DNA from 2 places in the Priestia sp. VA7 genome. Region 2 is predicted to be linked to the other one. Evidence: a T-box and tRNA genes for the amino acid it is inferred to sense, from the RefSeq annotation. Region 2 holds a T-box; the other holds one or more tRNA genes.

Region 1 (15,092 bases), on a different contig from region 2:
TATTAAAAGACAAAAAAGAAAAAGTGGAAATCAATTTGGATTTTTTATCTCTTTTGTTATCTACAATTGGATTTGGAGGACTTCTATACGGATTTAGCTCAGCAGGAGATAAAGGCTGGGATTCTGTGGAAGTATACGGCACCATTATCGTAGGAGCTGTGGCGCTGATTTTATTTATTACGCGTCAGTTCAAGCTAAAAACACCTATGCTTGAATTCCGTATTTTTAAATATCCAATGTTTGCTTTATCGTCAACGATTTCAATGGTAATCACAATGGCGTTATTCTCAGCCATGCTGTTAATGCCAATATATGTTCAGACCGTGCGAGGCATTTCTCCGTTTCACTCAGGATTACTAATGCTTCCGGGTGCGCTGCTAATGGGTGTGATGTCTCCGATTACCGGAAAATTATTTGATAAATTCGGAGCGCGTGCACTGGCTGTAACGGGTCTAACGATTACAGCCGTCACGACGTATTTCTTCAGTAACTTAGAGCTTGATACGACATATACAACGCTCATTACGCTTTACACGCTTCGCATGTTCGGAATGTCTATGGTGATGATGCCAGTTATGACAAACGGATTAAATCAGCTGCCGCAGCGCTTTAATCCGCATGGTACTGCGATGAATAACACGCTTCAACAAGTATCGGGAGCTATTGGTTCGGCTCTTTTAGTAACGGTGATGTCAAATCGTACAGCTACGCACGCAAAAGAGCTTGCTCAAGATGCAATGAGCGGAGCAGGAGCAGCGAATGCAACGGCAGCCGGGGCAGCTCAAATGAAAGAACAAATTGGGATGCAGGCAATGGTACAAGGAATTAACGATGCGTTTGCCGTCTCAGTAGTACTAGTGGTGGTTGCCTTAATTCTTTCAGTGTTTATGAAACGCGCCACGCCGGCAAGTGAAGATGAAGTGATAAAGGAAAAAGCAGGACGCGAGCAGTTTGCTAAATAAAAAAGAAATCCCCGCTGAGACAGCGGGGATTTCTTTAGCTTGTATATCTAAAGCTTAAGCCCATTTTCTTTAATAATTTCCGGTAGCCGATGGACGTTTGATCAGCCATAATATGCGCTTCCATCTGCAGGTCTAAAGGCAAGTCTTCAGGCTTTTGGTTTTCAACCATTTCACGGTCTTCGTCAAAGACGCGAAGGTTAAAGTCATACACACCTTCAACGGGAGAATCTTTGTCAAAGTTTCGAGCGATTGGTGCGAATAAACGTGTTTCGCGGGCTGAAATAGGAGAGACTGCATTCATAATCCACAGCTCTGCGCCTTCTGGGAAGTATACTTTTAGCGTAGCTGTAAACGGCGGATAAACATCAAAGACGCGAAGCCATTTAAAATCAGGTGGATTTAAATGCTGCTGTTCTTTGGAATAATTGCTCACGGTGCTCGTATATTCTACATGAAGCCCATAATCTGTATCGCTTACTTTATATTTAGGCACAAAGGCGTTGTTTCGATCACCAAATGTGTCCGTGTGCACCCAAGCAAAATGAGCTACGTCTAAAAAGCCTTCCATTTGACGACCAGCCGAACCCATGATATCAAAGCTGGGACAAACAATTTGCTGAAAATCAGGGGCCTCCCACGCATCGAAGTAAGGCAGGTTATCTTGTTCACCTGTCAGGGAAGTCCACACTAATCCAAATCGTTCAATAACTGGATAGACAGCCATACACAGGCGGGGAGAAATGTTGGCATCAGGGTGAGCTGGAATCGACGTGCATGCGCCGTCCGTTGCATAGCGGAAGCCGTGGTAAGGACAGACAATTTCATCATCTTCCACCCAGCCCATACTAAGGGGGGTGCCTCGGTGAACGCATAAATCACGAGCCGCTACTACTTTGTGTGTGGTACGGTATAGAACTAGATTTACATCTAGCAGTTTTACGGACGTTGGTTTCTCTGTTACATCACTGCAGCGTGCGACGGGGTACCAATACTTAGCGAGTGTCGTCCAATCTTCCAGGCTGAACGTGCAGTCTCTTGGGTAGGGAGTTGCCGTTTTTGATTTGGTCATGGTTGGTTGTTGTTCCATCTATTTTCTTCCCTTCTTTTGTAAGCTCTTTTACTAAGGGTAATATAAAAAAAGAAAATTCACACAATTTATGTAAGGAGTTCTAACATAAAATATGGAACTTTGTAGAAAGTGCGGATTTCAGAAGAAGCAAATTAGAGAATATACCAATAAAAAAATTTAAAAAAGCGCTTCCTAAATGAATTTAAACGTGATATAATTTTCCAAGACGCTGGTGTAGCTCAGTAGGTAGAGCACTTGCATGGTAAGCAAGAGGTCGCAGGTTCGATCCCTGTCGCTAGCATACTAAAAAACCTTCTTTCTTGTTGAAAGAAGGTTTTTTTATTTGTGTCGGCTTTAAAATTATTCTTTCCCGCCTTGTGAAAACTTTAACAGTTTGATAGCCTTATTAGGAGGTTATGAGAAAATATGCGTATCTTTTCCCCTAGGTCTTATGAATCATATTTAGAAATATTCTTAAAAGAATGTTTATTGCCTCTGAATATTGGGTACACGAAACTAGGGATTAAATTTCAACAGGGAGGGTGAACGATAATTTGATTACGTTTAAGAATGTGTCAAAGCAATATCCAGACGGTACGACCGCCGTGAAAAATATTAATCTAGAAATTAAAGAAGGAGAGTTTTTCGTTTTAATTGGTCCGAGTGGGTGTGGGAAAACAACCACCTTAAAAATGATTAACCGTCTTCATGATATTACCGAAGGAGAACTATACATAAAAGATAAGCTCGTATCGGACCACAACATACATAAGCTACGCTGGAACATTGGTTATGTCCTGCAGCAGATTGCTCTTTTTCCTCATATGACCATTGCTGAAAATATAGCCATTGTACCCGAGATGAAGCATTGGAAGAAAAATAAAATCAAAACGCGCATTGATGAACTGCTTACTTTGGTAGGACTAGACCCAAAGCAGTATCGAAACCGAAAGCCGTCTGAGCTCTCAGGTGGCCAGCAGCAACGTGTAGGTGTAGCACGTGCCCTCGCAGCTGATCCCCCCGTTATTTTAATGGACGAACCCTTTAGTGCCCTCGATCCGTTAAGCCGCGAACAGCTTCAGCAAGATGTTATTAGCTTAAAAGAAAAAATCAAAAAAACATTTGTGTTTGTTACGCACGATATGAGCGAAGCGATGACGCTTGGAGATCGTATCTGCCTGATGAAAGACGGGGAAATTGTTCAAGTTGGAACCCCGGAGGAATTCATTCAAAAGCCTAAAAATGAATTTGTAAAAACATTTATTGGAAATCAAGGGAATGCTTTATTTGAGACATTGGATATGTTTGTCAAAGAAAGTGAACAGCCGGACGTAGAACCTACTGAAGAGCTAGCTTCAACCGCCACTGTTCAGCAGGCCATGGACGCCCTTTACGACCATGAAGCAATAGCCGTAAAAAAAGGGAGCAAACGAATTGGCGTCGTAACGCGCAAAACTCTATTAGCGTTTCTTTCTGATAAAACGAAAGAAGGAGGAACGCTGTAATGAATGCACTAAGCACATTATTAGATCAACGAGGAGATGCACTGTTTCAAGCTCTTCTTGAACACATTCAAATTTCAGTACTAGCTCTTGTTATCGCCGTATTAATTTCAGTGCCACTCGGACTGTACTTAACGAGGCATGACCGCATTGCTGAACCAATCATTGGCGTAACAGCCGTACTGCAAACCATTCCTTCACTCGCTTTATTAGGGTTACTGATTCCTCTTGTCGGAATTGGAACCTTTCCCGCGGTTATTGCACTGTTTTTATATTCGCTTCTTCCTATTGTACGAAATACATATACCGGAATTAAAGAAGTGGACCCATCTTTAATTGAAGCATCCAAAGCCATGGGGATGAACTCATGGAGACGATTAATTAAAGTAGAACTTCCTCTAGCACTTCCTGTCATTATGGCCGGAATTCGCACAGCGATGGTACTCATTATTGGCACAGCGACAATCGTGGCTCTTATCGGAGCGGGCGGGCTCGGAAGCTTAATTTTGCTTGGTATTGACCGAAGCGATAATAGTTTGATTTTATTAGGAGCCATTCCAGCAGCATTATTAGCGCTTATTTTTGATGGAATTCTGCGAACGATTGAACACTCAGCTAAAGAAGGGTCCAAAAAACGCTCGTTTATTATGATCATCGTATTAATACTCATTCTTGTTTCTCCGTTTGCAGCGATGAGCGCAACAAAACCAGACCTTGTTATCGGAGGGAAAATTGGTGCAGAACAAGACATTTTAATTAATATGTACAAAGAATTAATTGAAGATCAAACCGATATGAAAGTAAATCTTCGTTCGTCGCTTGGGAAAACGGTATTTGTATTTGAGGCTCTGCGTAACATGGAAATTGATTTGTACCCTGAATATACAGGTACAGCCATTGTGACGCATCTAAAGGAACAGCCGGACAGCAAAGATGAAACAGAGGTGTACAAGCAGGCAAAAGAAGAGTTTCAAAAGAAATTCGGTCTTGTCTATTTAGATCCAATGAAGTTTAATAATACGTACACATTGACCGTGACAAAAGAATTTGCCAAAGAAAATAATCTAACAACTATTTCAGATTTGGCAAATGCAACAGATAAAGTAAAAGCAGGATTTACGCTTGAGTTTAAAGATCGTGAAGACGGCTATGTAGGCATCCAAAAAGAATATGGCCTTACCTTCCCGAATATTAAAACCATGGAGCCGAAGCTTCGCTATCGCGCTGTAGAAAAAGGCGATATTAACATGCTTGATGCTTACGCAACGGACCCTGAAATTAAACAGTTTGGTTTGAAAGTCTTAAAAGACGATCAGCAGCTCTTCCCGCCGTATCAAGGAGCGCCTGTACTTCGTGAAGATACGCTAAAAGAGCACCCTGAACTGAAAAAAATCTTAAATCAACTGGGCGGTAAAATCAGTGATGAGGAAATGCGTGAAATGAACTATCAAGTAAATGCGAAAGGAAAAACGGCTGAAGAAGTTGCTCATCAATTCTTAGTGAAAAAAGGATTAATTAGAGAGTAAAAACGAAGAAAAAAGCTAGGATAACAGTATGTTAGTTGAAAGAAGATCCGAATGATGAATCGTTCGGATCTTTTTATTTTAGTTGGTTCTAGCAGTTGATTGGAGGGCAACGCGAAGACTCCCGCGGAAAGCGAAGCCTTGCATGGAAATCAACTGCGGTGCAAGAAGTGATCCATACTCGATTATTTACACCATTCGGCCGTCTTTAGATTGGCGTGATTTCGTTATGTCTCAATCTCCTTTTAATGCGAGAGAAGCATTAATGAAAATGAGGTCTTATGAACAAGCTAAAGGTACCGAATTTGTTTTCTGATGGAAGGGAGGCGTTTTTATGAATTCATTTTTTACGTGTCATCCTGTACAACATTCCTTTCAGCTTTTTTCAGTTGAACATCTTGTAACTTTAGCTATTATCGTGATTATAGGAGCATTTATTTTTTTATGTCGAAAGCAGCTGCGAAAAAAGAGGTTTGTGTTCATTTTGCTTTCACTCATTCTAATTGCTTCAGAAACAGCCTACCAAGCTTGGGAAATCAGCTGCCATCAGTGGTCTGCTGAAACTTCCTTGCCTCTTCAGCTCAGTGATATAGTCGTGCTGCTGGCTGCTGTTATGCTGATAACCAAAAGCAGGTTTCTTTTTTATTTTGTGTACTTCGCAGGAATCAGCAGCTCTGTTCAAGCGATGATTACCCCAGACCTTGGCGGCTATGCGTATGCCCAGTTTCGCTATGTGCAGTTTTATGTATCGCATGGCGGTGTGGTACTTGCTTGCTGTATGCTAATTGCTGTTTGCAGATATGAGCCGACGTTTCGTTCTTTGTGGGTAAGCGTAGTATTTGTTAATCTGTACGGAGGTTTTATCTATGTCATGAATCGTTTACTCGGGGCGAATTATTTATACATGATGAAAAAGCCAGAACACGCTTCCTTGCTGGATGTTCTTGGACCTCATCCTTGGTATTTAGTATGGATTGAAGGAATGATAATTCTTAGCTTTCTTGTCCTTTATCTGCCGTTTTGGATACATAAAAAAAGTAAAGGTGATAAAAGCAAAGTCAATTTTATTGAAGCAGAATGATAATACTGGTAGTTTATAAGTGTAAACTAACTTGGATTTGCTGAAGGAAAAGGAAAGAATAACTGAGCAAGCCGTGAGAGGCAAGCGTGAAAAATAGAAAAGAACAAAGCAAGCACAGACATTAGAAGGAGAGTAGTAAAATGAAAACACTTGTTATTTTAGCGCATCCAAACTTAGCATCTTCTCGCATTAATAAAGCGTGGGCAGAGCGAGTAAAAAAAGAAGAGAATGTGTACGTTCATGATTTATACGCAAACTATCCCGATTTCAAAATTGATGTAGAAAAAGAGCAGGAGTTAGCTCTTCAATTCGATCGTATTGTTTTTCAATTTCCATTTTACTGGTACAGCTCACCGGCACTCTTGAAAGAGTGGCAAGATGTTGTCTTAACATACGGATGGGCTTATGGAAGCAAAGGTACTAAACTTCAGGGAAAAGAGTTTGTCGTAGCTACTTCGACAGGAGGCCCTGCGGAAGCTTATCAAGAAGGGGGATACAACCGTTACCCAATGAATCATCTGCTTCTTCCGTTTCAAGCTACGGCAAATTTAACAGGTATGAAGTTCCAAACGCCATTTTTATTTCAAGGAGCAGGCGGTGACCTGAGTGACAAAGTTATTCAAGATAGTGCTGAAAGCTACGCTCGATTACTAAGATAATAAAAAAAAGCCGCGTTAACGCGGCTTTTTAATTTACATTTGTTCGTGAAAAAGAAGTAAGCAGCTTTTGAGGAGCGATATCTAATCCTTCAATGAGTAATCCTGTCATAGCCGTTAGACTCCCGACTTCAAATGATTCTCCCGCTCTCCAAAATGCGGATTCACCTTGTTTGATATAAATTTTCAGGCCGTTATCCCCAGCTACCCAGCCTTCCCCGTGAACGACTAATAGAAGCTGTGGAATCGTAGCTTCTTGACGAGGGGTATAATCATTTTCTTGAAAAGATAGAAAGCTAATTTTGACATCTCCAGTATGAGAAAGCAATGGGTTTACTTTATAGGTAGAATGAAGAAAGGAACGCTCTTCTTCAGATTGAAAACCATATAATTTCATACGTTCATCTCCTTGAATCAAAAATATAAAAAAGAAGTCCTTCTCTTTTCATATACGCATGTAACAGGAAAAATAGAACTTCAAAGAAATAGCTGTTTCCTGGAAAATGGCTTCATTTTTTGTCGAAGCTCAAATTTTTTTGAAGGATAGGGAGGAAAAACAGAAGTTTTTTTGAATAGTATAAAAAAAGGTGTCCGCCAATGGACACCTTTTCCTAATTTAAAAATGACTGTAACGCTTGTTTGTTTTCTTCAAGGTCGATGCTTAAAACAGCACCAATACCGGATATTCGTTCATTTGAATAGGAACCTTCAACCGGTAAACGAAGAGATTTTAAATCTGGCTGATTTCCAACTAAAAAATCTTTTCCTATCACAATAAATGTTTTTGGCGGAATATTTGTATCCACATATGGATCAATGACGCCCCATAGCTTAGGAGCTTTCGCCAGCGTCTTTACTTGAAGAGCTTCATCCATTAATTTACCGATCACTTCTTGTTGACGCTTCACGCGCCCGAAATCACTTTGGCTATCATGTCGGAATCGCACGTATCCTAGTAATTTATCTCCGCGAAGAGTTTGTTTTCCAGGTTTTAGCGTCATGCCAATTCCTGATGACATTTCGTGCGGCACGGTAACCGTAATTCCCTCAGGGGCAATCGTATCGGCAACTTTAGAAAAGCCTTTAAAATCAACAACGGCATAATAGTTTACATCTACGCCGAAATTTTCTTTAATTGTCTTACGCATTAATTCTGGCCCGCCAAATGCATAGGCTGAATTTAATTTGTTTTTGCCATGTCCAGGAATATCCACATATGAATCACGCATCAAAGAAACAATTTTAGGCTGATTGCTGTCTTTGTCATAATGAGCAATCATGATTGTATCGGCACGCGAATGTTCTTCACCTCGAGAGTCAATTCCAAGAAGCAGCACATTCATGCTATCTAAATTGGCACTTGCACCATTAAAATCAAATTGTCCATCTTTCCCAAAAGCTCCGTCTGCTTCTGCTAACCCTTGTTGGTATTGATAATACACATACGCACCAGCGGCGATTACAAGAATGAGAAAGAAAAGAAGTAGCTTTCTAAAGCGTTTCTTTTTTCTTTGCTTTTTTCTTTTATGTTGTTTACGTTCTGTACGTTCTTCCAAATGTCTCACCATCGCATTCAAAAATATTAATACTTTTTTGTTTGAAACCAATTATGCAAAAAATTATAAAACGACATAATAAAATTAACACTAAGGAATTAGATTAGCAAGTACGTTCACTAGTAAATCTGCGAAGACAGCTAAAATAAGAAAAGTGTACAAATAGAAGAAAGAGGAAATAAAGGTTATTTTTTTCGAGGATATTTGTTATAATCTATCATAGTTGGGGAAAAATTTCTGTCTTTTAAGAATGGAATAAGAGGAAAGTCTCTGTTTGCGGAGAATCAAATATAGGTCTAAATGCAGAAAAAAGGAGTGAAGCGAATGAGTATATATGTGTCATCTTCGAACCTTGTGCTGATTCCAGAAGCGGCGTTAAGTCATTGGAAACCTTATGGCGCGGGGGAATTGACCGGAGCTATTATTTCAGGTAAAGATAGTGCTGAAATAATTAAAGAGCTTAATCAATCGTCTATTCTGCCTTTTACAAGTTTTTTCTATCGAAAGCATTTTGTTATTCTATTTGATAAAGAACAAGTGAAAAATCATTTTGAACAGCTTCTTTTATTATATAAATCTCAGGGCTATATTTTTTATTCTTCTACTTTATACGATGATCACTGGTCCCAGGTCATTGAAGGAACGAAGCAGCTGCTAACGGTAAATGGACAAGTGGTGCCTGTGCTCGGGCTTGAACAAAACGGTGAATTTGATGTTGTGCGTGATGAATACGGTCTGCACATTGTTATAGATGATGATGAAGACGAAGAGAAGCAGCTAGAAAAAAAAGTTCATGAACTTCCGCTTGAAGAAGGTACCTATTTTATTGGCGATCCGGGATTTGTTGAAAATCGGGACATGCTGATAAAAGAATATTTTCCTAAAGGTACGTACGAATTTATTTATAGATACGGAGAAAATGGCTGGCTGATGAAAGTAAGTATTCAGCGAAAAGCGATTAAAGAGCAGCTTACTACTCTTCACGCGGCTTTGTCTTAACCTCTATTCATTGTACAATATTGCTAAATAACTATGTTATAATAGTAATATTGCACAATGAAAGGGGTTTTTTTAATGGAAGCACGTTTACAAAAAGTCGTATCGTGGCTAAAAGAAAAGAATGTAGAAACGGCCTTTATTTCGTCAACCGAAAACGTATTTTATTTAACTGGATTTCATACGGATCCGCATGAGCGTTTACTTGGCTTATTTGTGTTTAACGAAGCAGAGCCGATGCTTGTTTGTCCATCAATGGAAGTGGGACAAGCAAAAGAAGCCGGCTGGAAGTTTGATGTGATTGGATATGAAGACCATCAAAATCCTTGGGAACTTATTAAAGAAGCTTTACATAAACGAAACGTAATGGATGTGAAAAAGGTTGCTGTAGAGAAAGAACAGCTGCTGTATGCGAGAGCCGAAGAACTGCTTAGCCTATATCCAAATGCTGAGCTAGTCGGAGCAGAAGAGAAGTTAAATCAGCTGCGTTTAATTAAAGATGAGCGTGAAGTTGAGATTCTGCAAAAGGCAGCTGCCTTAGCTGATTTTGGTGTAGAAGTAGGCGTAGCTGCTTTAAAAGAAGGCATTACGGAAATGGATGTTCTCGCTAAAATTGAATACGAGCTAAAGCGAAAAGGAATTCGTGAGATGTCGTTTTCAACGATGGTTTTATTTGGTGAAAAAACGGGAGAAGCGCATGGGAACCCAGGTCTTCGCACGTTAAAGCCAGGAGATATGGTTCTGTTCGATTTAGGTGTAGTGCTAGACGGATACTGTTCAGATATTACACGTACAGTTGCTTACAAGTCTATTAATGATAAGCAAAAAGAAATCTATGAAACGGTACAGCACGCTGAGCAGGCAGCACTTGAAGCTTCCAAGCCCGGTACTCGAATTGGCGACTTGGACATGGTAGCACGCAATATTATTACAGAAGCAGGATATGGAGAGTATTTCTTGCATCGTCTTGGTCATGGTCTTGGTATTAGCGTGCATGAGTTTCCTTCAATGAGCCGTAACAATGATGATGTGCTTCAAGAAGGCATGGTATATACAATTGAACCGGGTATCTATATTCCAGGACTTGGAGGCGTGCGTATCGAAGATGATGTAATCATTACAAAAGATGGATACGAAACGTTAACGAAGTACCCAAAAGAATTACAAATTATTTCATAATAATGTCATAAAAAATAGAGGCTGCCATGGTGCAGGCTCTATTTTTTATGGGAAAAGAAAAAATTGGTTAAGGTTTCTCGTTTGCTTCTTGATACAATATCATAGTATGTTACGAAACGATAACATTTCTATCACATTTTCTAAAAACTATATCGTAAGCGAGTGCAGTAGTATATGCTGTACAGTAGGGAGCTTTTTAAGGTCGCAAGCAAGGAGGTTTTTTATGAGTAATTTTACAAAAGATGAAGAATTAATTATACATAAAGCAATAGATGTATTTGGTCAAAAGGATCGAATTGAAGATTATTCAGATGAAAGAAAAAAGCATGGTATTCACGTTGTGGCGTGTGAAAACCATCCGCGTCAAGACGTAACCGCGTATGCAACGCTCGGGGGACATCAATGTCCGACAGGCTATACAGTTGGAGGGATCCCGCTTCGAATTGAAATCGTTGGGGCTTGTCATGAGGAATTCGGTATTTATTCTGCTATTTTAGCAAACTGTATTTTCCATATGATGAAATCTCATGTGTCCATCTTCCCAGGAGCTATTTATAAAGATGTTATTGCAGTTCTTGATGACAGCTTTCATATGCAGCACATTTTGCTTATTCCGCCGTTTTTATGGGATAATTTTTCAACGATTGAACTATCTGATAAAAAAGTAACGTTCCTGCAGGCCGTTCCGATTTCAGAAAATGAACGTGCTTTTGCACTTGAGTACGGAGTAGATTCGTTGCTAAGCCGCTTTGATGCTGAGCAGGTGAATGTCTTCAATTTAGAAAGAAGGTCTGTTGTATAAACAAAAAGAGCGCCGACTAAGACGCTCTTTTTTGTTATTAATTAGTAGGTCAATTCTTTTTGCGGTATAGCTTTTTTATGACTTGTTTGGTAGCTGTGAAGGACCATGCCTGCTATGATAACTCCCATTCCAACCCAAGAAAGAATCGATGGCAAAGGACTTGATAGAAGGAAGACCTCTCCTAGCAGGGCAAATAAAACTTCCATCGATTGTGTAGCTTCAACTGCACCTAGCTTTTGAGAATCTTTTTTAACAAGGTCGGTTGCTGCAAAAAATAAAACTGTTGCACATACTCCTGAAAGTAAGGCAACTAAACTGCTTTGATAAATCTGAGTGGTTTTTGGCAGTCCATCGGTCACGCAGGCATAGACAGAAAGAATAATCCAAAACGGCAGGCTTGAAAGCGTCATTCCAAGCACGCGCTGAAACGTATTAAGTGACGACACTTCCATCATTTTACGGTTGCCAAGCGGGTACGCAAAAGAGGCAATTAAAATGGGAATGGTACAAAGCAAGGCAGTAGCGGCCGACAGTTCAGTCGCATGCTCAAGCTGCATGAGCACAACTCCTATTAAAATAATAAACGAAAAACCTAGCTGCTTGAAAGGAATGCCTCCTGGCTTCTTTCCTTCCTTGTAAAACAAAGGAGCTAGGAGAGACCCCGATAAAATTGTGATTTGCCAAGTTCCTGCAATAAGCCAGCCGGGACCGTAGGCTGAAGCAAAACAAAGAGGAGCGTAAAATAACCCAAATCCAACCGTGCTCCAAAGCAGCCATTTTTGAGGCTGGGCTTTTATTTCTGCCACCACTGGTTTAATACCACCCCAAAAATAAACGAGCATAAGCAAAAGAGGTACCATAAAAAAATAGCGCAGCGACGAGCTCCACGCCCAGCTGCCTCCGGATAAATCCATCGCTCGATTTAAAACGAATGTAAAAGCAAAAAAGAATGATGCAGCAATGCCTAATAAAAGAGGCTTCACTTGGATTCCTCCTCACTTGTCAGCGCTTCACCTAGCGTCAGCCAGTTCGTTTCGACAAGCTGCGATGTCAGTGCGGCATCTTTTTGACCGCAAGCGTTTATGATTTCTTTGTGCTGATCAACCGAAGCAAGGCTAGCAAGAGACGAAAAACGAGCGATTTCCAGACGCTGAATTTTGGCGCTTGTTTGTTTTACGACACGTTCTAGCTCTATATTGTTCGCCCGTTTTAAAAAGACGAAATGAAATGCTTCATCCGCTTCGATCGCTTTAAGGACATTTCTTGTTTTGATTGCATGTTCTAGAGATTGATTGTGTTTGATTAGTTCGCCCATATCTTCTTCTTGTAACGAAGTACAAGCCAGCTTAGCAGCAAGTGCATGAAGAGCTGCCACGACAATAAAAGATTGTTTTGCCTCCTCAAGGTTTAATGGAGCCACTTTTGTAGAAGAACCAGGTGTCGTTTGAACAAGGCCTTCATCTTCAAGCCTTTTTAATGCTTCTCGAACAGGAGTGCGGCTAACTCCAAACTGCTCAGCCAGTTCTTTATCCTGAAGCTTTTGTTCCGGCTGAAATTCAAGCATGACAATATTGTGTTTAAGTGTTTGATAGACTTCTTCCCTTAAAGAAAGTCGTTTGAGAGGTTGAATGTTATTTTTCATAAAACCAATATATCGCATATTACATTAAATAACAATGTGAAAACTAAAAAAACTTCGTCTAAAAAGCAGACAGCTGCTTTTTAGATGAAGAGCTTAATTACTGCTGCGCAAAGATTTAGATAAAATGCTCGCAATCGCTTTGCTGTGCTCAACCTGCGTTTTTTTGGACTCTTTTCGTTCAAGAGCTACTTTTTGAAGACTTTTTTCTTCTTCAGTTTGAGCAATAACTTGAGGAACGGGGGCAGGTTTCCCGTTTTCTAATGCAACAAAGGTGAGAAAAGAAGTAGCTGCAATACGCTTAATGCCCGTTAACAAATTTTCGGCAATCACTTTAACAAAAATAATCATGGAGCTTTTTCCTGTAACAACAACGAATGCTTCATATGAAATAAAATCTTCTTCGGTGACTGGTTCGATAAAATCAACGTGATCAATGGAAGCCGTAACACACGTCTTTCGGGAATGTTTAGCTGCTGAAAGAGAGGCCGTCATGTCCATGTCAGCGACAATTTTTCCCCCAAAAAGGGTGTGGTGATTGTTTAGGTCATTTGGAAAAATGTGCTGTGATTTGACTACTCGTGAGACGCTGCAAAGTACTGCTTTTTCACTCATTGAAAACACTCCTTCAAACTGTTTATATGGTTTAATGTATGTTGACTACTTGTTCTTATGTATACAAGTTATAGAAAGCCCTTTCGTAAAAAGCTCTTCAAAAGCTTCTATATGGTAAAATAGAACAAATATGAAAGAGAGGATGAGAGCATGAACTTAACTCAATTTTCTAGAAGAAAATATACGGATTCCCCTACACCTTTAGAAAAGCTATCGGTTTTATCTCAGCAGTTAAATGGACCTTCAATTTATATGAAGCGAGATGATATGCTTGGACTGACAGGGGGCGGAAATAAGACGCGCAAGCTTGAATATTTAGTAGCTGATGCAAAAGCGCAAGGAGCAGACGTGCTTGTAACGTGCGGTGCGATACAATCCAATCATTGTCGTTTGACGCTCGCTGCGGCTGTAAAAGAACAAATGAAATGCGTGCTCGTATTAGAAGAAGGCGAAAATAAAGCAAGCGATCAGCCCACAGGAAACTATTTTCTTTATCATTTATTAGGCGCTCATGACATGCGGTTTGTCGCTGAAGGTTCTGATTTGACAGCCGAAATGAAAACAGTAGAGCGAGAGCTAATTGAAAAAGGTCATAAACCGTATTTAATTCCAGTAGGAGGTTCGAATGTTATCGGTGCAACCGGATACGCTGCCTGTGCACAAGAGCTGCTTATGCAAAGCTATGAGCAGCAAATAAAGCTTAACCACGTAGTTTGTACAAGCGGCAGCGGAGGTATGCATGCAGGATTAGTGGCAGGCTTTCAAGGTCTTCAAAGTGACGTATCTGTTATTGGAATGAATGTCAGTCGTGCTAAAGAAGAGCAAGAAGTAAAAGTTGCCAAGCTGACGAGTGAACTTTATGATCATTTACATAGTAAAACGCCTTTTAAAAAAGAAGAGATTGTATGTATGGATGAATACGTAGGTCCAGGGTATGCTGTTCCGACAGAAGAGATGGTGGAAGCAGTCAAACTTGTGGCCAGTACGGAAGGGATTTTATTGGATCCTGTGTATACGGGAAAAGCGATGGCTGGTCTAATTGATTTAATTCGAAAAGGTTATTTTAATAAGGATGAAAATGTGGTGTTTGTCCACTCAGGCGGTTCACCGGCTCTTTATGCCTATACATCAATTTTTTCATAAAAAAGCAAGGGATTCGAATCCCTTGCTTTTTTAGTTTATATAGGAATAGTAAGTGAAAACGTTACTCCGGTGTCTGTGTTTTCAGCCGTAATGGCTGCATCGTGCATCGTAACAATACGCTTTACGATACTTAAGCCGATACCGAATTCACCGTTTGCTCCTTTTTTAAACGGTTCAAACAAGTGTTGAAGCACGCTTTGATCAATCGGCGGACCATCGTTGCTGATTGTACATTGAACGTTCATTTGGTGTTTAGCAAGTGAAAGTGAAACCTTCGTCTCGGCATAGCGCAGCTGATTGTCGAGTACATTTTCAAGAACTTTTGTCCACAGTTCTTTATCTCCTTTAATCGTTGCGTTTTCGTCGTCA
Region 2 (15,092 bases):
AGAGACTGTTTTAACTTCAGAAAGTGAAGCTTCAGACGCCAACTCAGAACCTGCGCCTGTGCTTGCTAAAAATCAAAGATGGAAAATACTTACTCTTTTTAGTGTGATGATTTTTATGTATGCCGGAGTAGAAAGCAGTATGAATAATTTTCTTTCGTCTATTTTTATCGCGTATCTAGATGTAATTCCGTCACAGGCTACTTTGAGCATAAGCGTTTTTTGGGTGGCCATGTTAATAGGACGAGTGGCTACTGGATGGATTATTCGAGTTGTTACATACGAACGTTATCTTTTTGGCAGCATTGGAGGAACAATTGTGAGTTTAGTGCTGTTTATCTTGTTAAAAGAAGCAGTAGCAGGCTATATTTTATTAGGGTTTTTAGGACTTGCAATGTCAGGTATCTATTCGATAACGATGGTATATGCTAACCATACGTTTACTGGATCTGCTCGTATTGTAACAAGTTTAATTACTGGTTTTTCAGGGCTTGGAGGAGCTGTTTTCCCTGCACTTATTGGCTTTACTATGGATGTAAGCGGAATCACCTCAGCACTTTGGTACATAACAGCTTTTGCATGTTTATATCTTCTGGCGCTTTGCATCATTTTTTTCGTTCAGCGTGATGCCAAACAAAAAGCTAATAATCATTTGCAGCCTATGAAATAAATGCTACGTCAAAAAAAGAAGTGAATTATAAGTTCACTTCTTTTTCTTTTTATTTTCTCTTTCGATATAGTAAACAAAAAGGGTTCACATAAATTCAAACAAGAAAGTAAAAAATGGATATATCTATGAAAAAGGAGCGCAATATGAAAGAAGTGAAGTTTAACTCAAAGGACATCTTGAGTCAAAAACAAGAAAATGTTCAAATTATAAAAGCAGAAAACGTGCAGCCTCAGCAAGCACGTGAAACGCTGGATAAACATTTGCTTCTTCTTCACCGTACCGCTAAGCCTGTTGCGATTCAAGAAACAGTAGCAGATAGCTTTCATGGAGGAGTAGCTTTTAAAAATGATATTAACTTTATTCCTGCTGGAGCTGACAGCACTTGCGAATGGAAAGAACCGCTATCTTTTTTGCGTGTTGAGTTAGATCCTCAAACCGTTAAAGAAATAGCTGATAAAGAAAACTTATCTTCTAGGCTTGATTTAAGCTATTACCTTAGAAATCAAGATTATAAAATGCAGCAGCTGCTTTTATGGCTTAGCGAAGAAGTCGAACAGGGGAATCCTCAAGGAAAACTGTACATTGACTCAGTTACAAATTTAATTATTTATCAGATTTTAAAACAGCATAACGATAGTCAGTCCCATTTCCTTGGTAAGGATCCGGGACTTGAGCATTTAAAAATAGCGATGGAATACATGCAAGACCACTATGCTGAATCAATTACATTAGATAAGTTAACTCGTTTGTCTAATTTAAGTTCCTCTCATTTCATTAACAGCTTTAAACAAACGCTAGGCGTAACGCCCCATCAATACTTGCTTAAGATTCGGATCGAAAGAGCAAAAGAAAAATTGCAAAGATCTAGCTTACCGCTCAGTGAAATTGCTTATGGATTAGGCTTTACAGATCAAAGCCATTTCTCAAGGTATTTTAAGAAAATAACCGGAATGTCCCCCCCTTAAGTGGAAACAAAATTTTGTACAAAAATAACCGAATTTTGTACAAGAAAACGACTTGAATATCTTCTAAAATAAACGTGTAAAGCGATTTAAGAGGAGATGTTTAAGTGAAAATCATCTCCGTGCTATAAAGATCATACACAGTATAGGAGAGATCATAATGAAAGTATTAGTAAATATATTTCACCCTAATTTAGCAGAATCTAACGTTAATAAAGCGTGGATGAAGCGATTAGAGAAGGAAGATGTCACAGTTAATAATATCTATGAGCGCTATCCAAATTGGGAAGTTGATGTAGAAAAAGAACAAGAGCTTTTATTAAAGCATGACCGCATCGTTTTTCAATTTCCTTTTTACTGGTATAGTACACCTCCGTTAATGAAGAAATGGTTGGACGATGTGTTAACTTTCGGCTGGGCCTACGGTACGAATGGTACTCAACTACACGGAAAGGAATTTGTGTTGGCAATTTCAGTGGGGGGACCGCAAAAGTCATACAGAGCAGGAGGTTATAACAACTATACGATCAGTGAGTTAACAAAACCGCTGCAACAAACGGCTAACTTAACAGGCATGAAGTTTCTTACTCACTTTGTTCAATACAATTCGGTTGTTGCTACGGAAAAAGAAATCAGTGAAAGTGCTGAACATTTAGTTCAGCATATAAAGGATCCCGCATTAAACCCCAACATTGCATTAAAAAGAATACTAAATGAGATGGCTGAAAAAGATGTAACTTTATAAATGGTTAATATCTATTTTAATAAAAAATAAAAAAAGAAAGGTTGAATCTATGTCGACCTTTCCTTTTTTTAGAAAAATTCTCATTAAATTTTTCTAAAAATATCTTTATAATCAAATAGCAAAATTCCTGCTTTTAATTTTGCTTTAGTATTAATCCTATAAACCATTCTTTTCTTTACTTTTTACTAATATATCAAATATTCTATATATTCCTAATGTTATATAAAATTAAATTGACAAATATATGAAGTGGTCATTAGAATTTAGTCATCGAACAGTGAAGAGCTGTTTAAAAGTAGGGGGGAAGTAAATGCCGTTACAAAATAAGCATCTAGCAGTTGTGTTACAAAATACATATTTACCGTTTATTTTTGAAGAAGCAGAAGCTCTCGGAATTAAAGTGACGTTTTTTTATAACCAAGAAGAAGTAGAACCTAAGCATCTTAAAAACGTACAAAATTTCATACCCATCGATTTATTTTACACCCCAGACAAAGCTCTTGAGATTATTAAAGCAGAGCATCACAAAAATCTTTTTGACGGCATTATGACATTATATGAGCCTGCATTAGAGGTTGTATCTCAGCTGACAGAAGAATTAAACTTACCCGGTTTATCGCCATTTGTGATTAGTAACTGTCGCAACAAACAGAAGATGAGAGAGGTTTTAAAAGATAATGATCTTAACACTCCGTATTTTAAAGAGGTTGAAAACACGGAGGAATTAAAGAATCTTTCACTGCCTTATCCTGTCGTAGTAAAACCTTCTAACGGATTTTCCAGTCAAGGTGTATCACGAGCGAATAATAAAAAGGAACTGATTGACAGCATAGAAAAAGTGAGACGCGTAAATGAAGAAGACCTAAGTAAATTCACAAAAAATAAAACGGGCATGGTAATTGAACAATTTATAGACGGACCAGAGTTTGCTATTGAGACGTTTTCTGTAGAAGGAGAAGTTTATGTACTTTCTATAGGTTATAAAGGAAATTCCAAAGGACCTTTCTTTGAAGAAGGTGTTTATATAGCTCCAGCTCAGCTAGAAGAAAACGTTTGGCAATCTATTGCACAAGAAGCAGCTAGAGCAGCAAATGCTTTAGGAATTGAGAATGGCCCGGCTCATATTGAATTACGCCTGGACCCAGCAGGAAAACCTTATGTAATTGAAATAGGAGCGCGCATTGGAGGATCTGGGATTTCTCATTATATTGTAAAAGAAAGTACAGGTATTAACTATATGGAGCTAGTTTTTTACTATGTATTAGGGTTAAAACCTCCTGTATTAAAAAATGAAAGAAAACGAAAGAAAGTGGTGGGCAACTACATTATCCCTGTGCAAGGCCATGGGATTTTTAAAGAAATTCGAGGCTTAGAAGACGTGCGTAGAGATACTGAAGTAAAAAGAGTTATTCAATTTATAACTAAAGGGACAGACATTTTACCATATCCGCACTTTTCAGGGTACCCTGGATTTATTTTAACCACTCATGAATCTTATTCCGACTGTGAGCAGTATTACAGCTATTTAGATAACAAAGTAAAAATCGTTTATAAAAATAAAGTAAACGCATAGGGGGTATCAAAGGCTATGATAGTTGCAGAGTCGTCTAGTAAGAAAAATAAGCAGCTTCAAAAAATTAGCATTATCCATACCTTAGGGCCTGAAGGAACAAATTGTGAAAAAGCAGGCTATCTGTGGTTCGAACGCCAAAGCATACAAGGTCAGGTCTTTTTGCATCAAACGTTGGAAGAAGCTTTAGTTCATGTGAAAGAAACAGAGAGTTCTGCTCTTCTAGGCTGCGCAGTATATCCTTACTTACATGATATTGTGTTCAAAAATTTAACTAGTTTAGAGCTAGTAGATAGCTTTATTATGCCAACGTATAACATGGTGCTTGCCTCAAAAGAAGAGGTGATAACAACCAATAACCTTTTAATTGCTTCACATCCTGCCCCTGTTGATTTAGCTCATTCCATCAGTCCCAATGTTCAGTTAGTAAATAGTAATGCTCAAGCGGCGATTGATTGTTTAGAAGGAAAGGTAGACGCATGTATTACAACGAGTAAAGCCGCTAACGAGCAGGGGTTAACAGTTGTAAAAGATTTTGGAGAAGTGCCGATGTGTTTTACGCTCCACGGAAGAAAATAGGCTTAACTTTAAAAAAGAAATAAGGTGAAACAGTGATTTCTAAATTAACCCGTATTCATGTACATCTTTTGTTCTGTCTATTAGCGGTCATCGGAGGAACGACATGGGCTTTTCAAAAGACTGGATTAAAGGATAGCTTGCCTCTATGGTCAGCAGGTATGAGGTTTTTAATTGCTAGTTTAATAATTGCCCTCTACCTCTTACTCACAAAAAAAATGGCGGTTTCAAAAGAAGTAGTAATCATTTCAGCATTAAACGGAATTTTGTACTTTGCTCTACCGTTTGGTTCTGTTTATTGGGCATCCGTCTATTTGCCAAGCGGGCTTGTTTCCGTTTTAGCTGCCAGCATTTCAGTGTTTGCTCTTTTATTTAATCGCTTATTTAAAGGAACACCAGCTACAAAAGGACAAAAGCTAGGTGTAGTCATGTGCTTAATTGGTATGAGCGTTGTATTCGGAAATCAGCTGTTTATACAGGGAAATGTGATTCAAATAGTAGCCATGATCGTCATTTTAATGGCTATGCTAGGTTCTGCTTTTATAACTGTTCAAGTTCAATCTCGCATAAAATCCTTGCCTATTATGACCTTTAATTCTTTTTCGATGCTAAGTGGAGGCGCTTGTTTACTGATTGTTAGTCTATTTGTAGAAAATGGAAACCGCACTTTTTCTGGGATTAGTCTTATCTCATTATTATACTTGGCCATTATAGGGTCGGTCGTGGGGTTTTCTATTAATATTTATTTATTAAAAAAATGGCATATATCAAAAGCAACGGCGCATTTATTTATTTCACCGGTTATCGCCTTATATGTAGGATTTGTCTTTTTAGGTGAAACATTAAACAAACAGGTCTATATAGGTACAGCGTTTGTAATAGCAGGGGTTATATTTATTAACTTGAAAAAGCAAATAGAGAAAAACACAAATAATTCTACTCTTAAATCATCTAAAAATATTTCTGCTAAGTAGCTGTTCTAAAAAAGGAGGGTTTTAATCATGTTAACAAAAAATCATACCCAAAGTTTAGTGGAGTTATTAAACGATAAAATAGTACCTGCTCTATATGAGATAAGAAAATATCAGGGCCCAAATGGAGAGGTCAAAAGAAATTACGAAAAAGCTAGAGAGCTCTTATTAAAAGTAGTTGCAGAAACTGAAACAATATATAACTCTTTAAACTTACCTGAAGTGTGGAATGCATTAAAAAATGACGTATGTGAGTGGATTGAAAGAGGACTCGATCAGTCTCCTTACTTTGATCAAACACTAATTGCCTATAGCCCGCCTGCAAACAGGGAAGCGACGTTCTTTTTAGGACCGATTGTAACGCCTAATGGCCCTACAAAAAGAGGATTTTATTTAGAAGCCTTTATCGCTGTTCGCGATGAACCTGAAATCATGAAATCCATCGAAGCAGACCTTCCTCATCCTAAAAATGGATGTGAATCTTTAAAGCTGTTGGCTGGTACTCAAGGATTTATGGAAGGAAAGTGTATTGTATTTTTCCCTGAGAATGTAAAAACAAAAGAAAAGGTAACAAGTCAAAACTTCGCGATATTTTTCTTTAATAAATTTCACAGCATATACAATGAGGATACATTAAAAAGAGCGTCTTCTATCTTTCCTGATTTCAACTTTAAATCTCATACTATGAATAGAGAAGACACTTATCAGGCAAGGGTAATCTGGGGATATCTGCATGATTATTACCATCACTGCGGAAATAAACCTTTTGACCAACATATACAGGCGAAAATGAATTTTTTTGCAGGCATACTAGAAGAAGTTAAAGTAGATTGCCAGACGGTGCTGACTCTTCATAAAAGAAAATATCCTTTTTGGGAAGAGATAACGGAATTTGTTCTCTTTGAACGACTTTTAAGATACCCTAGTCAGCATAATGCACCTCGAAACTTTGATTCTGGAACAGGTTTTTTTCTTTTTAGCTGGCTAGTTGCAAATGGGCGTTCAATATCCCGAAAAGGAGACCATGCTTATTTAGATTTAGACATATGCTTAAAAGAACTGGATCTTTTGGTAAAAGAAATTGAAGAACTTGAAACGATTCAAAGGGACCTTGACTATAAAGAAGAAGCTGAACATTATGTTCGAAAATACTTATTACCTAGTGAGAACGATGATAAATTTATTATCCCGGACAATTACTTTATTAATCAGCAAAATAAAAAGATTGAAGTTCCATACTTACTATTCGATGACCATAATCTTTAAGGAGAAGGTGCACTAGTGACTGCTTTGCATTTGAGTAAAATAGGAAACAAAATGACTAATAAAGTAGGCGTTCGCGCTATTATGCATGACATCCAAGAGGTGCTCAATTCCGATCTCAATCAATATGTGAATTTAAGTGCTGGCAACCCCGCCATCCTCCCTCAAGTTTATGAAATGTGGGAAGAAGCTTTAAGAGATATTGTGAACGACAAACAATTAAAAAATTTGATTAGCCAATATGGTTCTAGCTACGGTACGCATGAATTAATTGATTGCATAAGAGAATACTTCTTTACGAATTATCGTATTAAACTGGACAGAGAACAAGTCTTGATCACGTCGGGAAGTCAAAATCTCTTTTTTTTAGCTTTAAATTCGTTTTGCGGTACAAGTAAAGAAGGAAGAGTAAAAAAAGCATTAATACCTATGCTGCCAGATTACGCTGGGTATAGTGGAGTCGCACTCGAGGAAAGTGTAATAGAAGGAATTCCTCCTATCCTTTCAAAGCTTGATCATCATACGTTTCGTTATGAATTTAACAAACAAGCATTTAAAGATAAAATAGCTCAGGACCCAGACATCGGAGCTGTTGTATTATCAAGACCTAATAATCCAAGCGGCAACATCCTTTCCGAAGAAGCCGTACAGCTTATATCCCAAGTTTGCAAGAACTATCACATTCCATTGCTAATTGATTCAGCTTACGCACCGCCTTTTCCTGCTATTAATTTTATTAAAATGGATCCAATCATACATGATAATATCATTCACTGTATGAGTCTTTCTAAAGCCGGATTGCCTGGAGAGAGAATAGGAATTGCTATAGGAAAAAGTGACTTCATAAAAGTAATGGAAGCATTTCAATCAAATATGTTGATTCACTCCTCTAGGCTAGGGCAAAGAATGGTGGTTAACACCTTAAAAAGCGGGAAGTTACCTGAAGTTTCAGCTAACTATATAAGAACTCATTATAAACAAAAACATGACTATTTAAAAAACCTTTTAACTACATGTATGCCGGATGATATTCCTTGGTATTTGCACAAAGCGGAAGGTTCGTTATTTGGCTGGCTTTGGTTAGAAGGTTTGCCTTTCAGTGATAGCGATCTATACAATAAATTAAAAGCAGAAAACTTGATTGTAGTACCAGGCGGCTCATTCTTTCACGGCAGCCAATCTTCTTCTCACAACCGGGAGTGTATTCGTATAAGTCTTACTGCTACAGATGAGGAGTTAAAGAAAGGAATCCACATTCTTTCATCAGTAGTTAAGAAAATATATAGTTCAAATACCATACTTGAAACAGGGAAAATATAATTTCTTAAATATTTAAAGATGACAAGAGCCGCCCTGTTCACCAGAAGCGGCTTTTGGTGTTTAGATTAAGTAACAGGTGAATCAGAGAGAACAAATAGATATTTTTAATGATGTTTCTCTGTTCGTTGGTTAATCTTACAAGGGCTATGTTCTCGCTGTTGTAAATTAAAGTTTTTTAGACACTTTGATGACGGTTTCTTTTTCTTTTGAAATACCTTTCACAGTACCTTCTGTTCGCTGAAAGCCTTCTTCGCAAAAAGTATGGCTTATTTTTTCCACAAAAGGCTGATCCTTCTTTAATGAGTTAATAAGCTCTTGTGAATCCTGAGGTTTCACATCTTTATACCAAATACCGTCTGGATAGGAAATGACGACGCATTTATCGTGGCATCTACCATTACATCGAGTGCGAGTAGTGTGTATGTATGGATCTAATTCTTGATTGGCTATCTCACTTCGAATCGCCTGTGTAACTTCTTCGGCTCCAAACCGATTGCAGCTGCTTCCATTGCAAATGAGAACGTGATGTTTCGTTGTATCTAAGTTCCATGTTGCCATATTAATTCCTCCTACTAAAAGTAATGATTACGATTTACAGAGCATGTTCCTTCTTTTTTTAGCCAAAAAGGCTGCCTTTATTTAATTAGAAATTTACCAGCTTGATTTTTTCACTCCAGGAAGCTGTCCCTTGTGAGCTAACTCTCTAAAAGCAATTCGAGAAAGTTTAAACTTACGCAAATATCCGCGAGGCCTTCCCGTTACCTCACAGCGGTTATGCAGGCGAGTAGGCGAAGAATCTCTCGGGAGTTTTTGTAATTCATCATAATTTCCTTGTTCCTTTAACTGTTTTCTTAACTCAGCGTATTTTTCAACAAGTGCCTGTCGCTTCTTTTCCTTTGCGATCTTTGATTTTTTAGCCAAATAATCAATCCTTTCTTAAAATCTTTTTTTATAAATCGTAATCATTATTATTTGTATTATTACATCATAAACCACTAAAGAATGAAAGGCAACTCATATTTAATCAGTAAAGTTATATTTTTATATGCTAAAAAAAATACGATAATATACAATTTCTTTTGGAACTGGACAATTTTTTACAATGAAAGACTCTTATCTTTCTGCTAGCATATGAACCACGTCAAGAAATAGCAAGGAGGCTTTTTATTTTTATGATAAAGAAACTAGTAATCGCTATAGCAATGCTTATCCCAAGTTTTGGTGCAGGTTACTCAGCATTTGCTGCAGCGCCCTCTCATGAACAGCACGTTCAAGTAAATAAAAATGATAAAGAATTATTAGCTCGTCTCGTATCAGCCGAAGCCAAAGGAGAGCCTTATGCAGGCAAAGTAGCCGTGTCGACAGTTGTATTAAATAGAGTCGACAGCAGCAAATTCCCAGACACTGTAAAAGGTGTTATTTATCAAAAAGGTCAGTATAGTCCGGTCAGCAACGGTCAAATTAATAAACCTGCAGACAAAGATTCAAAAAAAGCTGTAGAAGAAGCAATTAACTTCCAAGGTCAAGGAAAAGGTTCATTATTCTTCTTTAATCCTGATAAAACGGGAGATCAATGGCTGCGCCAAAAACAAGAAACAATTAAAATAGGAAATCATGTATTTGCAAAATAATGAAAAAGCTAATAGCTGCGCGCTGCTATTAGCTTTTTCATTTATGTACATAAAATAAACAGTAGAACAACCTTCAAAATTAGAATTTCGTGGTGAAATATAAAAAGTCATTCATAATTAAAAATATGAGGTGATAACGTGAAAGAGAATATGATGTTTGCTTGGATAGCTTCATGGTTAGCTCTTGCTGGTCAGCTCGTTTTTTTATGGGAATAGCGCTTTTTACAGGGGATTGGCGCTACATGATGTGGAGTTTTATGATAAGTATAATTGTAGGTATACCTAGTATCATTGGCACCTATAAACGAAATCAGCAGCTAAAAGCTTACAAAAAATAAGGAATATCGTATTGAAACGAGTTATGAAAGACTTAGAGAAATCCTCCAAGTCTTTTTTTGTTTGGGTATAAAAAGACATGAACCGTACTCCGTTCTTCTAAAAAAAGTGCTTTTTACATAGTTTATCAATACAGAAAATTTGATAAACACGCGGAGGAGTAAACATGCAGAAACAGCCTAATTTTTTGTTGATTATCGTGGACGAGGAGCGATTTCCACCCTTATATGAAAGTAAAGAACTAAAAAAGTGGAGAAAAAAGCATTTAAAAGCACATAAATTTTTAAAACAGCATGGAATGGAGTTTACTCGTCATTACGTCGGTTCTACAGCTTGTTCACCAAGTCGAGCTACATTGTTTACAGGACAATACCCTTCCTTGCATGGAGTTACGCAAACGCAAGGTATCGCAAAGAAGTCACAAGATCCTGATATGTTTTGGCTGCAGCCTAATACCGTCCCGACGATGGGAGAGTATTTTAAGAAGGCTGGGTATCAAACCTTTTATAAAGGAAAATGGCATATTTCTGATGAGAACATCTTAATTCCAGGAACACATAACGTTTTTTCTAGCTATCAGATGCAAACAGGAATACCGGATCCAGAGAAAGAATGCCTCTATCAACGGGCTAATAAGCTTGAAAAGTTTGGTTTTTCAGGGTGGATTGGTCCGGAACCGGAAGGGAGAAATCCGCGCAATTCTGGTTCATCTGCGCCATTGGAGTGAGCGGACGAGACGAAATATATGCAGAGGAAATCATAGAGCTTATTCAACGATTAGAACATCAAGCGCCTGCGCAGCCTTGGCTCATGGTAGCTTCATTTGTGAACCCGCATGACATTGCGCTGTTCGGAGCGATTACCAAACACCTTCCTATGTTTCAGTTTTCTATTGATGAGACGATTCCAAACATCGATCCGCCACCTACCATTAGAGAACCTTTACAAACAAAGCCTAGCGCTCAAAGCAGCTATAAATATATCTATCCAAAAGCGCTGCAGCCAACCCCAAATTCTAGCTTCTACCGGCGCTTGTATTATCAGCTGCAAAAAAATGTTGATAAACAAATTTTAAAAGTTCTTCGGACCATGGAACAATCTTCGTTCTATGAAAATACAATTATTATTTTTACGTCTGATCACGGTGATTTGCTTGGAGCTCACGGGGGACTACATCAAAAATGGTACAACATGTATGAAGAATCTATTCACGTTCCGCTTCTCATTCATAACAAGCGTTTGTTTCCTAGTTATCAACGTACAGACACACTGACTAGCCACCTTGACTTGATCCCGACAATGCTTAGTTTAGCTAATATAGATGCTTCCGCTATTCAAAAGCAATTACAAAAAAGTCATACGGAAGTACATCCATTTGTTGGGCGAGACCTGTCAGGTATACTTCGAGGAGAAACGTGTGCTGAGCAAGAGGAAACAGCGATTTTCTTCATGACAGATGATGATCCGACAAAAGGACTTCACCAAACAAATTTTTTAGGAGAAAGCTACCCGTCAGTTGTTCAGCCTAATCACATTCAAGCGGTCATTGTCGAGTTTTCGTCAGCGGCAGGAAAGGAAATTTGGAAATACGCTCGCTATCATGATAATCTGCAATTTTGGTCAGCAGATGACGAAAAAGATGAATTTATTCACGGAGAGCAATATGAAGGTTACCCTGTGAGTTTTGCTACCCTTAAAACACATCGTGTTCCTGATCAAATTGAAATGTACAATTTGACCAAGGATCCGTTAGAAACAGTAAATCTGGCTCACCTGTATTTTTCGACAAATGAAACAAGGAAAATTCAGCGGCAGCTTGACGTTATTCTTAAAGAACAAGTCAGGAAAAAACGGATTTTTCCCCAAAGTGAAAGCATGCATGATGAGCTTCCGTCTAAAGATAGATAAAAAATAGTTTCTACGGATTGAAGTCAAACATTTGCGTGAGCATAAAAAGGTGTATTTAATATTTTAATATATAAATAAAAAAACCTGATGATGCTTGTGATATGTTACTTGTTCTGGTTTGGGATAGTATTGGTTTCACTTCGTTAATTCCTCTTAGATAAACCAAATAAGGACTTATAGCATCTTTCTTTTTCGCCTTTATTGTTATAAAAATAAGAATGAAATGTAGTCGTTAATAGTATAATAAAAAACTTTTTAAGTCCGTATATTCTTAAGTAACTTTTCAAAAATTCAAGCATAAAGTAATTCTATACCATTAAAAAATAAAAAATTACTTCTTGACTTTTGTTAAATTTATACACTATAATCGCTTTTAACAACTAATAAACAGTATTTGGCAATGAAAAGGACATGAATTAGATGCTGTTTTCTTCGCAGAGAATAGGGTCACTGGCTGAGAGCCCTTAAGAAATCATCTGATTTACCACCTTAGAGCTATTGCAGGGAACGTGCATAACTGAAACTGCAATCGGTAAAACCGTTATCTTTTTTGAGCGTAAAATACGTATAGGTATTTTACGGAATTAGGGTGGTACCACGGCCGCATTCGTCCCTTCACTAGGGATGAGTGCGGCTTTTTATGTAGAAAAAATGAATATACAAGCAATGAAAAGGACATGAATCATTTTTGGATTTTCTTTACAGAGAATAGGGTCACTGGCTGAGAGCCCTTAGAAAACAAAATGAATTTACCACCTTGGAGCTGCGGCGGGGAATGTGTATACACTGAAACCGCAACCGGTAAAACCGTTATCTTTTTAAGCGTAAAATACGTATGAGTATTTTACGGAATTAGGGTGGTACCACGGCCGCATTCGTCCCTTTACTAGGGATGAGTGCGGTTTTTTTGTTGAATAAAAATATATTGGAGGAATGAACATGTCAAAACAAGTGGAAGCAGAAAAGCGAAATCATCAAAAGTTAGGTCAAGAACTGGAGCTGTTTATGTCGATGGAAGAAGCTCCTGGTATGCCATTTTTCTTACCTAACGGAATGATTATTCGAAATGAGTTAGAAAATTATTGGAAACAAAAGCATTATAAAGCAGGCTATCAAGAAATAAAAACACCCATCATGATGAAACAGGAGCTCTGGGAACAATCAGGGCACTGGGAGCATTATCATGAGAATATGTATTTTTCAAATGTTGACAAACAAAACTATGCGATTAAACCGATGAATTGTCCGGGAGCCATTTTATTGTTTAACAGCAAGCGAAGAAGCTACCGAGAACTTCCGATTCGATACGCAGAGCTTGGATTAGTTCATCGTCACGAGCTTTCTGGGTCTTTAAACGGATTGCTAAGAGTCCGTTCATTTACACAGGACGACGCTCATTTATTCGTAGAACTCAGTCAGATTGAAGCTGAGATTAGCCGCATTCTAGCGTTTATCCATGACTTTTACTCACATTTTGGCTTCGATTACAAAGTAGAGCTATCCACACGACCTGAAAAATTCATGGGAGATATTGAAACATGGAACCAAGCAGAAAAGTCGCTTCAATCTGTGTTAAGTGAAAAAGGCTTAGACTATCAGGTGAATGAAGGAGATGGAGCTTTTTATGGGCCGAAAATTGATTTTCATATTTTAGATTCCTTAGGTCGAAGCTGGCAGTGCGGAACAGTTCAGCTTGATTTCTTAATGCCGGAGAAGTTTGACTGTATGTATATTGGAGAAGACAATAAACCTCATCGTCCCGTAATGATTCACCGCGCTATATACGGTTCCGTTGAGCGATTTATGGCCATCTTGATTGAACATTACGAAGGCCAATTTCCTCTTTGGTTAGCTCCTGTTCAACTCAAACTATTGCCTATTGCACCGCCACACGTGGAATATGCATATAAAGTGAAACACGAGCTGGAGTTAAAAGGGTATCGTGTTGAAGTAGACGATCGCATTGAAAAAATAGGGCTGAAAATTCGAGAAGCAGAAATGCTGAAAGTTCCTTATATGGCTGTGATAGGAGATAAAGAAGTGGAAAATGAATCGCTTGCTATGCGAAAGCACGGGAAGAAAAATATAGGAACAGTAAGTGTGGAAGAGGCAGCTGTACACTTGAATAAAGAAAAGAATTCAAACAGAGTTTGTTGAAGCTATTTACCTTACTAAATAGAAAAATCTGATTTTTTAAGTCGGATAGTGATTCCCTTCATTTTGTCTTACACCAAAATGAAGGGAATATTGAACTAGAAGGGTATAAGATAATATATATCAGCAGTATAACTTTTGCCTTAGACAAACGCCGGTATTTTATAAAAAAATTTATCTTATTCCATTCGAATCGTTTGTACGGGATGAAGCTGAAGCCTCACCTGATGGTTTGTTCATATTTTGCTGATCTCGCTTCTTTTTAGAAGGAGAGTAAAAAAGAAATTTAAACATAAAGTATACTCCTAATGCTAGTAAAATACAGCCAATAAGTAAGTTAATCATCTTTCTCCGCCCTTCATACACTTCAGTTTTCATCATTATAACACCCGGTAAGATAAAACATTCATCGTTCTGTAAATAATCTCTATGTCAGGAATTTATATCTGTAGATAGTTAGTAAAAAAGTTATCTAAAAACATATAAAGTAATTTTTTAGAATATTATTTTTATTCAAATTTATTATACATAAGCACAATGATAACCTCTTTATTTAGTTTATAAATCCAAAATAGAGCGATACTAAGAAATCGCTTACAAAAACTCTTGAAATATATATAATGATATTAGTATACTAATAGACAAGTTAGTAATTATTTCTATATAATTACTTCTGTATCTGAAGTGAAAACGCGCAGCCAAATGGGAAAAGACGTTATTTTCAAGTTTTTAATGGATGAGTGGCAACAGAGAGGAGAGAGTGCAATGGGAAAACTATTTAAAAAGAAGTCAATCGAGCAATTATTAGAACAAAGTCAAAACAAATCTCTAGTCAAAACATTAGGAGCATTCGATTTGACTCTTCTTGGTATTGGAGCCGTAATCGGAACGGGGGTTTTAGTATTAACAGGCTTAGTAGCTGCTAACGATGCTGGACCAGCCGTTATTTTTTCTTTTATATTGGCTTCTATTGTATGCGGTTTTGCAGC

What was found. The T-box of region 2 lies ahead of thrS (threonine--tRNA ligase). A T-box ahead of a tRNA ligase gene usually reads a tRNA of that ligase, here a tRNA-Thr.
Region 1: it has a tRNA-Thr gene. The T-box ahead of thrS (threonine--tRNA ligase) is inferred to sense a tRNA for this amino acid. The anticodon was not compared.

What each region holds. Positions count from the first base shown of each region.
Region 1 is NZ_JBVQPN010000001.1:964,471-979,562, forward strand. Features, by position in the region: gene AC0C45_RS05010 (DHA2 family efflux MFS transporter permease subunit) at 1-962, shown strand, start outside; gene AC0C45_RS05015 (aromatic ring-hydroxylating oxygenase subunit alpha) at 997-2,049, opposite strand; tRNA gene AC0C45_RS05020 (tRNA-Thr) at 2,260-2,332, shown strand; gene AC0C45_RS05025 (ABC transporter ATP-binding protein) at 2,586-3,536, shown strand; gene AC0C45_RS05030 (ABC transporter permease/substrate-binding protein) at 3,536-5,059, shown strand; gene AC0C45_RS05035 (YwaF family protein) at 5,391-6,137, shown strand; gene AC0C45_RS05040 (NAD(P)H-dependent oxidoreductase) at 6,278-6,796, shown strand; gene AC0C45_RS05045 (hypothetical protein) at 6,825-7,190, opposite strand; gene AC0C45_RS05050 (LCP family protein) at 7,405-8,361, opposite strand; gene AC0C45_RS05055 (hypothetical protein) at 8,674-9,348, shown strand; gene AC0C45_RS05060 (M24 family metallopeptidase) at 9,424-10,524, shown strand; gene AC0C45_RS05065 (suppressor of fused domain protein) at 10,748-11,326, shown strand; gene AC0C45_RS05070 (DMT family transporter) at 11,368-12,309, opposite strand; gene AC0C45_RS05075 (GntR family transcriptional regulator) at 12,306-12,986, opposite strand; gene AC0C45_RS05080 (acyl-CoA thioesterase) at 13,062-13,580, opposite strand; gene cuyA (D-cysteate sulfo-lyase) at 13,731-14,723, shown strand; gene AC0C45_RS05090 (sensor histidine kinase) at 14,759-15,092, opposite strand, start outside.
Region 2 is NZ_JBVQPN010000004.1:682,875-697,966, forward strand. Features, by position in the region: gene AC0C45_RS21315 (MFS transporter) at 1-667, shown strand, start outside; gene AC0C45_RS21320 (helix-turn-helix domain-containing protein) at 811-1,632, shown strand; gene AC0C45_RS21325 (NAD(P)H-dependent oxidoreductase) at 1,790-2,374, shown strand; gene AC0C45_RS21330 (ATP-grasp domain-containing protein) at 2,685-3,947, shown strand; gene AC0C45_RS21335 (hypothetical protein) at 3,963-4,523, shown strand; gene AC0C45_RS21340 (DMT family transporter) at 4,556-5,494, shown strand; gene AC0C45_RS21345 (DUF6421 family protein) at 5,522-6,757, shown strand; gene AC0C45_RS21350 (valine--pyruvate transaminase) at 6,773-8,074, shown strand; gene AC0C45_RS21355 ((2Fe-2S) ferredoxin domain-containing protein) at 8,240-8,632, opposite strand; gene rpsN (30S ribosomal protein S14) at 8,726-8,995, opposite strand; gene AC0C45_RS21365 (cell wall hydrolase) at 9,247-9,705, shown strand; partial or broken gene AC0C45_RS21370 (sulfatase-like hydrolase/transferase) at 10,208-11,949, shown strand; T-box leader at 12,341-12,567, shown strand; T-box leader at 12,607-12,835, shown strand; gene thrS (threonine--tRNA ligase) at 12,889-14,106, shown strand; gene AC0C45_RS21380 (hypothetical protein) at 14,278-14,484, opposite strand; gene AC0C45_RS21385 (amino acid permease) at 14,869-15,092, shown strand, end outside.